Regions from separate parts of the Streptomyces sp. NPDC001770 genome, predicted to be linked through region 3. Evidence: riboswitches for the same ligand, from Rfam matches in the RefSeq annotation. Region 3 holds a riboswitch; each other region holds the start of a gene.

Region 1 (3,264 bases), on a different contig from region 3:
CGGCGCGGACGCCGACGCCCACGAGGAGGCCGCCAAGTGAGCGACGCCGCCGTGACTGGAGTAGCCATGGACTTCCACCCTCAGCCCGCCCCGGGCGACGCCCGACCCTGGGCCTTCCCGGCCCCCGAGCGCGGCACCCTGCCCAACGGGCTGACCGTGCTCCGCAGCCACCGCCCCGGCCAGCAGGTCGTCGCGGTCGAGATCCACCTCGAAGCACCGCTCGATGCCGAACCCGAGGGCCTGGACGGCGTCGCCACCATCATGGCGCGCGCCCTCTCCGAGGGGACGGACAAGCACAGCGCCGAGGAGTTCGCCGCCGAGCTGGAGCGCTGCGGTGCCACGCTCGACGCGCACGCCGACCACCCGGGTGTCCGGGTCTCCCTGGAGGTGCCCGCCTCCCGCCTGGCGAAGGCGCTCGGGCTGGTCGCCGAGGCGCTGCGGGCCCCCGCCTTCGCGGACAGCGAGATCGAACGTCTGGTGGGCAACCGCCTCGACGAGATCCCGCACGAGCAGGCCAACCCCGCGCGCCGTGCCGCCAAGCAGCTCTCCAAGGAGCTGTTCCCGGCCACCGCCCGGATGTCGCGCCCGCGTCTGGGCACCGAGGACACCGTGCGGCGGATCGACGCGGCCGCCGTGCGCGCCTTCTACGACGCGCACGTCCGCCCCGCCACCGCGGTCGCGGTCGTCGTCGGCGACCTCACCGGCATCGACCTCGACGCCCTGCTCGCCGACACCCTCGGCGACTGGTCGGGCAACGCCGGCAGCCCCCGCCCGGTGGCGCCGATCACCGCGGACGACACCGGCCGCGTGGTCATCGTGAACCGTCCGGGAGCTGTGCAGACGCAGCTGCTCATCGGCCGTATCGGCGCGGACCGGCACGACAGCGTCTGGCCCGCCCAGGTCCTCGGGACGTACTGCCTCGGCGGCACGCTCACCTCGCGGCTCGACCGGGTGCTGCGCGAGGAGAAGGGCTACACCTACGGCGTGCGCGCCTTCGCCCAGGTGCTCCGCTCCACGGCCGGCGGTCCGGACTCCGGCCCCGCCGGTGCGGCGATGCTGGCCATCAGCGGCTCGGTGGACACCGAGTCCACGGGCCCCGCGCTCGACGACCTCTGGAAGGTCCTGCGGACCCTCGCGGCGGACGGGCTGACCGACGCCGAGCGCGAGACCGCCGTGCAGAACCTCGTGGGGGTGGCCCCGCTCAAGTTCGAGACGGCCGCCTCCGTAGCGGCGACCCTCGCCGACCAGGTCGAGCAGCAGCTGCCCGACGACTTCCAGGCCCACCTGTACGCGCGGCTCGCCGAGACCGGCACGGTCGAGGCGACCGCCGCGGTGGTCAACGCCTTCCCGGTGGACCGGCTGGTGACGATTCTGGTGGGCGACGCGGCGCAGATCGCCGATCCGGTCCGTGCGCTGGGCATCGGCGAGGTGACGGTCGTCAGCGGCTGACCGGCCGTCAACCACACGACCGGGTACGCCCCGGCCGCGACCCCGGTGGGAGAGATCCCACCGGGGTCGCGGCGTTTGTCCTCTTTGGAAGGAAGAGTGGCTGTCTGCCCTGTGGGATACGCTACAAAACTTCCTGTCCGTTTGGTGATCGAAAGCGCTGCGGCCTAGCGTCGATCCGGCTGTCCGCCGACTGTGTACCGCACTCGCGGTGCCGGGCAGTCATCGCCGAGTCCCCGTCAGGCGCGAGCCTGGGGAGCCGGGGACCCGTGAAGTCCCTGGGGTGAATCGGGCACCCGCGTCTCGTGAGAGGCGCGAACGCCCGTAGGAGACCTTCCTGCTCCGAACCCGTCAGCTAACCCGGTAGGCGAGAAGGAAGGAAAGGACCCGCTCCTCCATGGCGTTCACCCGTGCCACCGGGACGCATCGTGCCCCGGGCCGTCCGACGCGCTCCACCGCCAGGTTCGCCGGCGTCGCGGCCCTCGCCGCCACCGGCGTCGTCGGCTCGATCGCCTCGCCGGCCCTCGCCGCCGACTCCACCGTTCCGTCGCCCGGCAGGACCGGCCTCATCGAGGCGGTGTCGCTCGGGGACTCCATCGCGGACCGGATAGCCGACCAGGCGGCGGCCCAGCAGCGCGGGGCGGAGGCCAGGGCGAAGGCCGAAGCGAAGGCGAAGGCCGAAGCCGCCGCACGGGCCAGGGAGGCCCGCGAGGAGAAGGCGCGCGCCGCCCGCGCCGCCGAGCGCGCCCGCCTGAACTCCTTCCACCTGCCCATCGCGGGCTCATACATCAGCACCGGCTACCAGTCGGGCGGTTCGCTCTGGTCCTCCGGCAGCCACTCGGGCGTCGACTTCCACGCCGCCACCGGCACCCCCGTCCTCGCCGTGGGCGCGGGTACGGTCGTCGAGGCCGGCTGGGGCGGCGCGTACGGCAACAACATCGTGCTGCGGATGACGGACGGCACGTACACCCAGTACGGCCACCTCTCCTCCCTCGGTGTCTTCGTCGGCCAGCGCGTCTCCTCCGGCGAGCGCATCGGCCTCTCCGGTGCCACCGGCAACGCGACCGGCCCGCACCTGCACTTCGAGGCGCGCACCGGCCCGGAGTACGGCACCGACATGGATCCCGTGGCGTATCTGCGGGCCCGCGGCCTCACCGTCTGACCTGCGGCCTCACCGTCCGACCCCGTGACCTCGCGGTCCGACCCCGCCGCCTTGCTGTTCGGCTTCGCGGTGCGGCCGTGGGGCAGCCGTGGGGCAGCCCCGGATCGTCCCGAAGCCCCGGCCCTCGCCGGGGCTTCGGCATATCACCCGAAACCTCTCCGGCCACCCGCTCCGCAGGCAAAAGATATGTGCGAATTCCGGTACGCCATCGGAAATTCACTCAGATTGCAATAGAGTCACGGTGCAGGCTTCGATCGGCCGCGTTTCGCGGGGATTAAGGCGGAGGTTCGGACATGCGCATTCCCGCGCACTCGGTATGCACGGCAATCCGTGACGACATCGTCTCGGGCGTCTACGAACGCGGCAGTCGCCTGACCGAGGAGCTCCTGGCGCGGCGTTACGGCGTCTCCCGCGTGCCCGTGCGCGAAGCGCTGCGGACCCTGGAGTCGGAGGGGTTCGTGGTCACCCGCAGACACGCCGGTGCCTGCGTCGCCGAGCCGACGGAGCAAGAGGCGGCCGACCTCCTGGAGGTGAAGCTCCTGCTGGAGCCGCTGGGCGCGGCCCGGGCCGCGCAGCGCCGCACCGAGGCGCACCTCAAGGTCCTGCGCGGACTGGTCAAACTGGGACAGGAGAGGGCCCGCCGGGGTGAGGGGGAG
Region 2 (3,264 bases), on a different contig from region 3:
CGCGGGGGATCTGCTCCTCGACGATCTGGTCGAGGAGTCGTCCGCGTACCGCGAGATTGGCGTACCGGAATTCCCCGCGCAGGGAATCGGAGCTCGTCGCCTCGTCGAGGACGGGAAGCTGGTCCGCCAGGAGAACCGCGAAACGGTCCGCCCAGCCGACATAGGTCCCGTCGGGTCCGGGGTCTCCGACTCCTTCGGTGAAACTGTCGCCGATCGCCGCGTACGACCCGATGATGTCTGTCTTCTGGATTCTCGAATCGTCTGCCACGGCCACATATCTTGCCTCTTCCAATGTGACCTACGCGACCGTAAGAAGGGGTTGACGGGGGGTGAGATAGCCCACCCGGTCAGTTTTTGGTAAAGCCGGAATAAGTAGAGGGGCGGCACGCTTGCGCGTACCGCCCCTCGAAGCCCTGACGGATCGTGACGACCGTCATCGGGAGTTGTCTCAGATGGAGACGCCGTGCGAACGCAGGTAGGCGATCGGGTCCACGTCCGAGCCGTAGCTCGGGGTGGTGCGGATCTCGAAGTGGAGGTGCGGGCCGGTGACGTTGCCGGTGGCACCCGAGAGGCCGATCTGCTGGCCGCCGGTGACGGTCTGGCCGGCCGAGACCATCAGCTGCGACTGGTGCGCGTACTGGGAGTACATGCCGTCGGCGTGCTTGATGATGACCTCGTTGCCGTAGGCGCCGTCGTAGCCGGCGGAGACGACGGTGCCGGGCCCGACGGCGCGGACGACGGTGCCGGTGGCGGCGCTGAAGTCGGAGCCGGTGTGGTAACCGCTGGACCACATGGAGCCGGAGGCGTGGTACTGCGTGGTGACGGTCGCGTTGGCGACCGGGGTGGTCCAGCCGGTGCTGTTGCTGTCGGCGGCCTTGGTGGTGGTCGCGGCGGACTCGGTCTTGGCCGCCGGGGCGGCCTTCGTCCCGGTCTTGGCCGCGGTGCTGCTCTCGGTCTTCGCGGTCTCGGTCTTCGCGGTCTCGGCCTTGGCGGAGGACGCGCTGGAGGCCGAGCCGGACGCCTGGGCGCCGAGCGTCAGCTTCATGCCCGGGAGGATCAGGCTCGGGTTGCCGCCGACGACCTCGCGGTTGTCCTGGTAGAGCTTCTCCCAGCCACCCTTGATCTTGTGCTGGGCGGCGATCTTCGCCAGGTAGTCGCCGGGGACGACCTTGTAGGTCTTGGCGGACTGCTGGGCGGACTGGGCGGCGGTGGGGGCCGACTGCTCAGCGGCGTGGGCACCCGTGGCTCCGAGGAGCGGCAGGGCGACGACGGCGCCGCCGGCTCCGACGGCGAGGATGCCGCGAGCGATCGGGCCGGACTTCTTACGACGGTGCTTACCCGGGATGGGCATGGGGGAATTCCTCTCCGGCGCCTACGAGGTGAGCTGTCGGGTTCGGGCTGGAGATGCCCGGTCGTGCTGAACACGACTTCACCCCGAGCCGGCCGGAACAACTCCGGTCGGCGGCTTACCTGGGTCCCCCGCTCCTGCCACGCATAGTGAGTGCGAATTCCGGGCGGCGGCAGGATTAGGCGGTCCGTCCGGAGTGATGGTGAACGTAATCGAGCCGGGCCGGACGGAACAAGCCATCACAAGCGGAACGGAATCCGCACGTCGATTTCAGCACTCTTTTCCGGTCACCCTCCGTGGATTACGGATCTTGGCATTCCGCACGACGGAAGGAGAGTCCTCCGGCGCCCCGGGCACGCACGGTCACGGATATGATCCCGCTCACCAGATCACCCGCCATCTCCCCTATAAACGGATGATGTTGCGTGAAATCCGTACAATACGGACATGTCGCGCACATCACTGGTGACGGTTCTTCAGTCCGCGAGGACCTGCCGCCGCCCCTTCGGTACCGCGGAGCGATGTCGTAGGGTCGCGACGAGCCGACGTCGGCGAGCAGCGCCGGCGCGCAGAAGCACCGAGGAGCCGCTGTGACGCAGGTGCCGCAGTTCTCGCCGGCCGAACCCGAGCTGAGCGGGGTCCGTAACTTCAGGGACGTGGGCGGGCTGCCCACCACCGATGGACGGCGGGTACGGCACGGGAGGCTCTTCCGCAGCGGCCACCTCGCCGCCGCCACCGCGGAGGACGCCGTCTTCCTCGGCCGGCTCGGCCTGCACACGGTCTTCGACTTCCGTAACGCGGCCGACCAGAAGCTGGACGGCTTCGACGTGGAGCTGCCGGGCGTCCGCAACGTCCGCATCCCACTCTCGGACCCCGCCGACGGGGCCGGTTTCTGGCGTCTGGTGCGCGAGGGCGACATCGCGCAGCTGCGCTCACTGCTGGCCGACGGCAAGGGTACGGAGCGGATGCTCGCCTCGTACCGCTCGATCATCACCGACCGCACGGCCGAACACAGCCGGGTCCTGCACGCCCTGGCGGAGGACAGTGTGCCGGCGCTGATGCACTGCGCCGCGGGCAAGGACCGGGCGGGTCTGACGATGGCGGTGACCCTGCTCGCGGTCGGGGTGGAGCGCGAGGCGATCGCGGCGGACTACCTCAAGTCCAACGACGCCCACCGCCGGTACCGCCTGCGGCGCGGCGACAGCGCGGACCCCCTGGTCTCCACCGAGGTGATGAGCCTGCTCAACCCGCTGTTCGGGGCGCACATCGACTATCTGGACGCCGCCTTCGCCACCATCGAGGAGAACTGGGGCACGTCGGAGCGCTACTTCGCGGAGGGGCTGCGGCTCTCCGGCGAGACCAGGGAGCGGCTGCGCGAGAGGCTGCTGGACGAGGCGTAGGCGGCGTCCGTACGGTTCCGCTACTGGTTGCCCCCGGCGACGGCAAACAGGATGTAGAGGAAGGCCGCGACAACATGCCCGGCGACCAGATAGGCGACCAGCCGGATGACCATCCCGCGCGGCATCTTCCGTTCCTGGGTGTCCCGGGTGTCGCGGACACCGGTCTGCCGGGGGGTCAGCGGGTCGTAGTGCTCCGAATCGGACATGACGGTCCTCTCTGCCGTGCGCCCGGGGCCGGGCGTACGAGGAATGGGCGCGGCACCGGGGTGCCGGGCGCGGTCAGCGCCGGCGGGTCCCGTCGCCGAGGCACAGCTCGGCGGCGGGGCTCTGCAACAGGGTGTGCACGAAGATCAGCTCGGCGCCCTCCGGTCCGGCGGCGGCGATCCGGTGCGGGGTGAGCGAGTCGAAGTGGGCGCTGTCGCCGGGCCCGAGCTCGTGCGTGGATTCGCCGAGGCTGACCCGCAGCCGCCCTTCGAGGACGTAAAGCCACTCCTCCCCCGGGTGGACCCGCACCAG
Region 3 (3,264 bases):
GGGGCTCCGATCGTGGCCGGCCACCGACGGGGGCCTCGGTCCGGAGCCCGTCCGCAGCCCGTCCGGAGCCTGTCCGCAGCCCGTCCGGAGCCCGTGGTCCGGGGAGGGGGAAGAGACCGGCAGCCCTGACGTCCTGGGGGGGTAGAGCGTCAGGGCTGCCGGCGATCGGGGGTGAGCGGTACGCCGAGCGTCAGACCGCGAGGCCCTTGCCGGTCAGCCAGGCCATCGGGTCGATGCCGGTGCCGTCCGGGGTGTGGACTTCGAGGTGGAGGTGCGGGCCGGTGACGTTGCCGGTGGCTCCGACGCGGCCGATGGTGTCGCCCGTGCTGACCTGCTGGCCGACGACCACGTCCATGGAGGACTGGTGGCAGTACCAGATCTCCGTACCGTCCTCGAGCTCCAGGACCGTGCGGTACCCGTACGAGCCCGACCAGCCTGCGGACTTGACCGTTCCGCCGTGCACGGCCTTGACCGGGGTGCCGGTCGGCGCGGCGAAGTCGAGGCCGGTGTGCTGCCCGGAGGCCCACATCGTGCCGGCCTCGCCGAAGGTTGAGGTGATCGTGTACGCGGAGGTGGGGAGCGAGTAGGCGGCGGCGAGCTTGGCGAGTCTCTCGGCCTCGGCCTTCTTCGCCGCGGCTTCCTCGGCCGCCTTCTTCTCGGCGGCGGCCTTCGCCTCCGCTTCGTCCTGCTGCTTCTTCGCCTCGGTGGCGGCCTTGGTGGCGGCCGCCGCCTCCTCGGCCGCCTTCGCGTCCGCGTCGGCGGCGGACTGCTGCTGCTCCGCCTGCTGGAGGATACGGGCGCGCAGGGCCTCGCCCGCGTCGGTGGCACCCTGCTCGGTCTCGGCCGTGGTGAGCCCGGCCGTGGTGAACGGCGCGGCCGCCGCCACCGGGGCGGGGGTGTCGTCGGACTCGGCCGCGGTGAACAGAGCGCCCAGCCCGGGCACGGACTTGACGTCGGGAAGGTTGTCCGCGAGCGAATCGGGAAGGGAGATGGAGACCGGCGGCTTGCTCTGCGCGGTGGCCATGCCGCCCGCACCGACGGCCGCGATGACGCCGACCCCGAGGACGGTGGAACTACGCGCGAGACCACGCTGCTTCGCCACGCGGTGCCGGCCGCGTACGGGGCGGAGGGAATCCTCGGTGGGGTTCCATTCCTCCCACGCCTTGTCGGAGTCGCCGGGGGAACCGAAACCGTCGAGGGTGGCAAAGGGTGACGGGGCTTCTGGGGCAGGCTGGTTGGACGCCACGGGGGCGCACTCCTTTCCTTCCTTCTCGCCTACCGGGTTAGCTGACGGGTTCGGAGCAGGAAGGTCTCCTACGGGCGCCTGACGTCTCTGACGAGACACAGGTGCCCGATTCACCCCAAGAAGGTGGTTCCCCGGTTCCCTCGCGGAATTCGGCGCTCGCGCACGGCGCCGTCTCTGACGACGGCTGGGACGACCGCGCTGCGTTATCGAACGTTAATAGACAGACGGCTCCGATTCCAAGCCGTTCCCCTTGATCATTCCCACTTCGGGGCGGGATTTACCACCGCATATCACCACTCATCGGGGCGACTTGCGGACTGTCGGTGCGCTCCTGCTTTTCTGACGGTGTGTCATATGTTATCGAGCGGCACCGGCCTGCTACGGACCGTCGCCGCACCCGCCCAGTGGGCCCGGAGCAGCCCGGGAGTGCCTCGGGACGATGGCCCGCACCACCACGTCAGCCGCCCCCTCGGCCCACGATCGGCACGGTGGTCCGGCGCTCCGGCTGGTCCTCCGCCGGCCGGGCGACCGCGAGCAGCGCCAGGTCGTCCGTCGAGCGGCCCCCGGTGTGCAGCCGGACGTCGTCGGTGAGTGCCGTCAACAGCTCGTCCGGACCAGGGAAGATCCGCCCGCGCAGCCGCTCCGCCGGGTCGTAGAAGACGCCCGCCCGGTCACGCGCCTCGGAGAGCCCGTCCGTGTAGGCCAGCAGGGTCGCGCCCGGCGGAAGCTCCCACTCGTCCACCTGGTCCGGCCAGGCGCCCAGCGCCATGCCGAGGGGAAGCGCGGGCATGCTCGGCCGCAGCACGTCCAGCGCTCCTCCGGCATGGAGCAGCAGCGGTTCGGGGTGACCCCGGTTGACGATCCGCAAGGTCGCGGAGCCCTGCGGGATCTCGGCGAGCACCGCGGTGACGAACCCCTCCACCGGGTCCAGCCCCCCGCGCCGGGCGGCGTCCCTGGCCAGCGCCCGCTCCAGCCGCTGCGCCACGCCCTCCAGCGTCTCCTCCTGCTCGGCGGCCTCCCGGAAGGCGCCGATGATCACCGCCACCGCCTCGACCGCGTCGAGCCCCTTGCCGCGTACGTCACCGAGCACGAGGCGTACGCCGTACGGGGTGTCCGCGACGGCGAAGAGGTCGCCGCCGACGTACTCGTCCGCCTGCGCCGCCTCGTACCGCGCGGCGACATGGAGCCCGCCGACCCGTTCGGCCGGGACGGGCAGCACCGCGCGCATGGCGGTCTCCGCGATGATCCGGGCGGAGGCGAGCTGCTCGTTGCCGCGCCGTACGACTCCGTTGATGACGAGCGCCAGCACGGCCGTGGTGAACACGGTGAGCGTCTCGATGATCGGGACGATCTGCCCGATGGTGCCCACGTACACCCGCATCACGATGACGGCGGCGAGCGAGGCGACACCGACCCGGATGGTCCCCGCCCGGGAGGCGAACGGCGCGGCGATGAGAGGGGCGGCGACGAAGAGGGGCACCGCCGTGAAGCGGGGCGGTGACGCGATGTCGAAGACGAGTCCGCCGACGATGAGCAGGGCAGGCAGCATCCGTACGAAACGCCGGGCGCCCACACCCCCGGCCATCCAGCCATGCTCGTACAGCGGTTTCCCCACCTCTGCGCTTCTCCTGCCCTGTCCCGCCACGGCTGCGGAACCTACCGCGCCCCGCCCAGGCTGGCCCGAACCGCGCCGCGCGGCGACTCCTCGTCGTCCATAGGGGGGAGCGCACGACTCCCCTGTGAGCGCCCCCCGCCACCCGGCGCACGCCGGGTGGTCAGGACCGGCGAGGCAATGAGTTCCGCGCCGCGCCGCGAGCCCCTGCACGCCGCGCATGGAAGCGGCTGACCGGTTGCCCCGGCCGTCCGGGCGCCCGTCCACGCGTTCGGCCGGGCGACACGGACCGCGCAGGCGTGCGAGGCATTTCCTGGATGGACCAGTTCATGCCCGGTCCGGCAGATCGTTATGCCGCCGGAGCGCGTACGCGACCGGACGCAGGGCCGAGCGGGCGACGAGCGGG

Evidence for each region. Region 3 has a riboswitch for cyclic di-AMP ahead of ACWCSV_RS33140 (M23 family metallopeptidase). Riboswitches for the same ligand answer to the same signal wherever they lie in the genome.
Region 1: linked by a shared signal. The riboswitch ahead of ACWCSV_RS30335 (M23 family metallopeptidase) and the one ahead of ACWCSV_RS33140 (M23 family metallopeptidase) in region 3 are both predicted to bind cyclic di-AMP.
Region 2: linked by a shared signal. The riboswitch ahead of ACWCSV_RS08475 (LysM peptidoglycan-binding domain-containing M23 family metallopeptidase) and the one ahead of ACWCSV_RS33140 (M23 family metallopeptidase) in region 3 are both predicted to bind cyclic di-AMP.

The regions. Positions count from the first base shown of each region.
Region 1 is NZ_JBSFFN010000045.1:29,696-32,959, reverse strand. It holds gene ACWCSV_RS30345 (M16 family metallopeptidase) at 1-40, shown strand, start outside; gene ACWCSV_RS30340 (M16 family metallopeptidase) at 67-1,449, shown strand; cyclic di-AMP (ydaO/yuaA leader) riboswitch at 1,663-1,830, shown strand; gene ACWCSV_RS30335 (M23 family metallopeptidase) at 1,844-2,608, shown strand; gene ACWCSV_RS30330 (GntR family transcriptional regulator) at 2,902-3,264, shown strand, end outside.
Region 2 is NZ_JBSFFN010000006.1:157,475-160,738, reverse strand. It holds gene ACWCSV_RS08480 (SGNH/GDSL hydrolase family protein) at 1-268, opposite strand, end outside; gene ACWCSV_RS08475 (LysM peptidoglycan-binding domain-containing M23 family metallopeptidase) at 449-1,351, opposite strand; cyclic di-AMP (ydaO/yuaA leader) riboswitch at 1,357-1,527, opposite strand; gene ACWCSV_RS08470 (tyrosine-protein phosphatase) at 1,939-2,748, shown strand; gene ACWCSV_RS08465 (DUF6126 family protein) at 2,769-2,954, opposite strand; gene ACWCSV_RS08460 (helix-turn-helix domain-containing protein) at 3,028-3,264, opposite strand, start outside.
Region 3 is NZ_JBSFFN010000064.1:20,386-23,649, forward strand. It holds gene ACWCSV_RS33140 (M23 family metallopeptidase) at 191-1,246, opposite strand; cyclic di-AMP (ydaO/yuaA leader) riboswitch at 1,258-1,411, opposite strand; gene ACWCSV_RS33145 (PP2C family protein-serine/threonine phosphatase) at 1,704-2,831, opposite strand.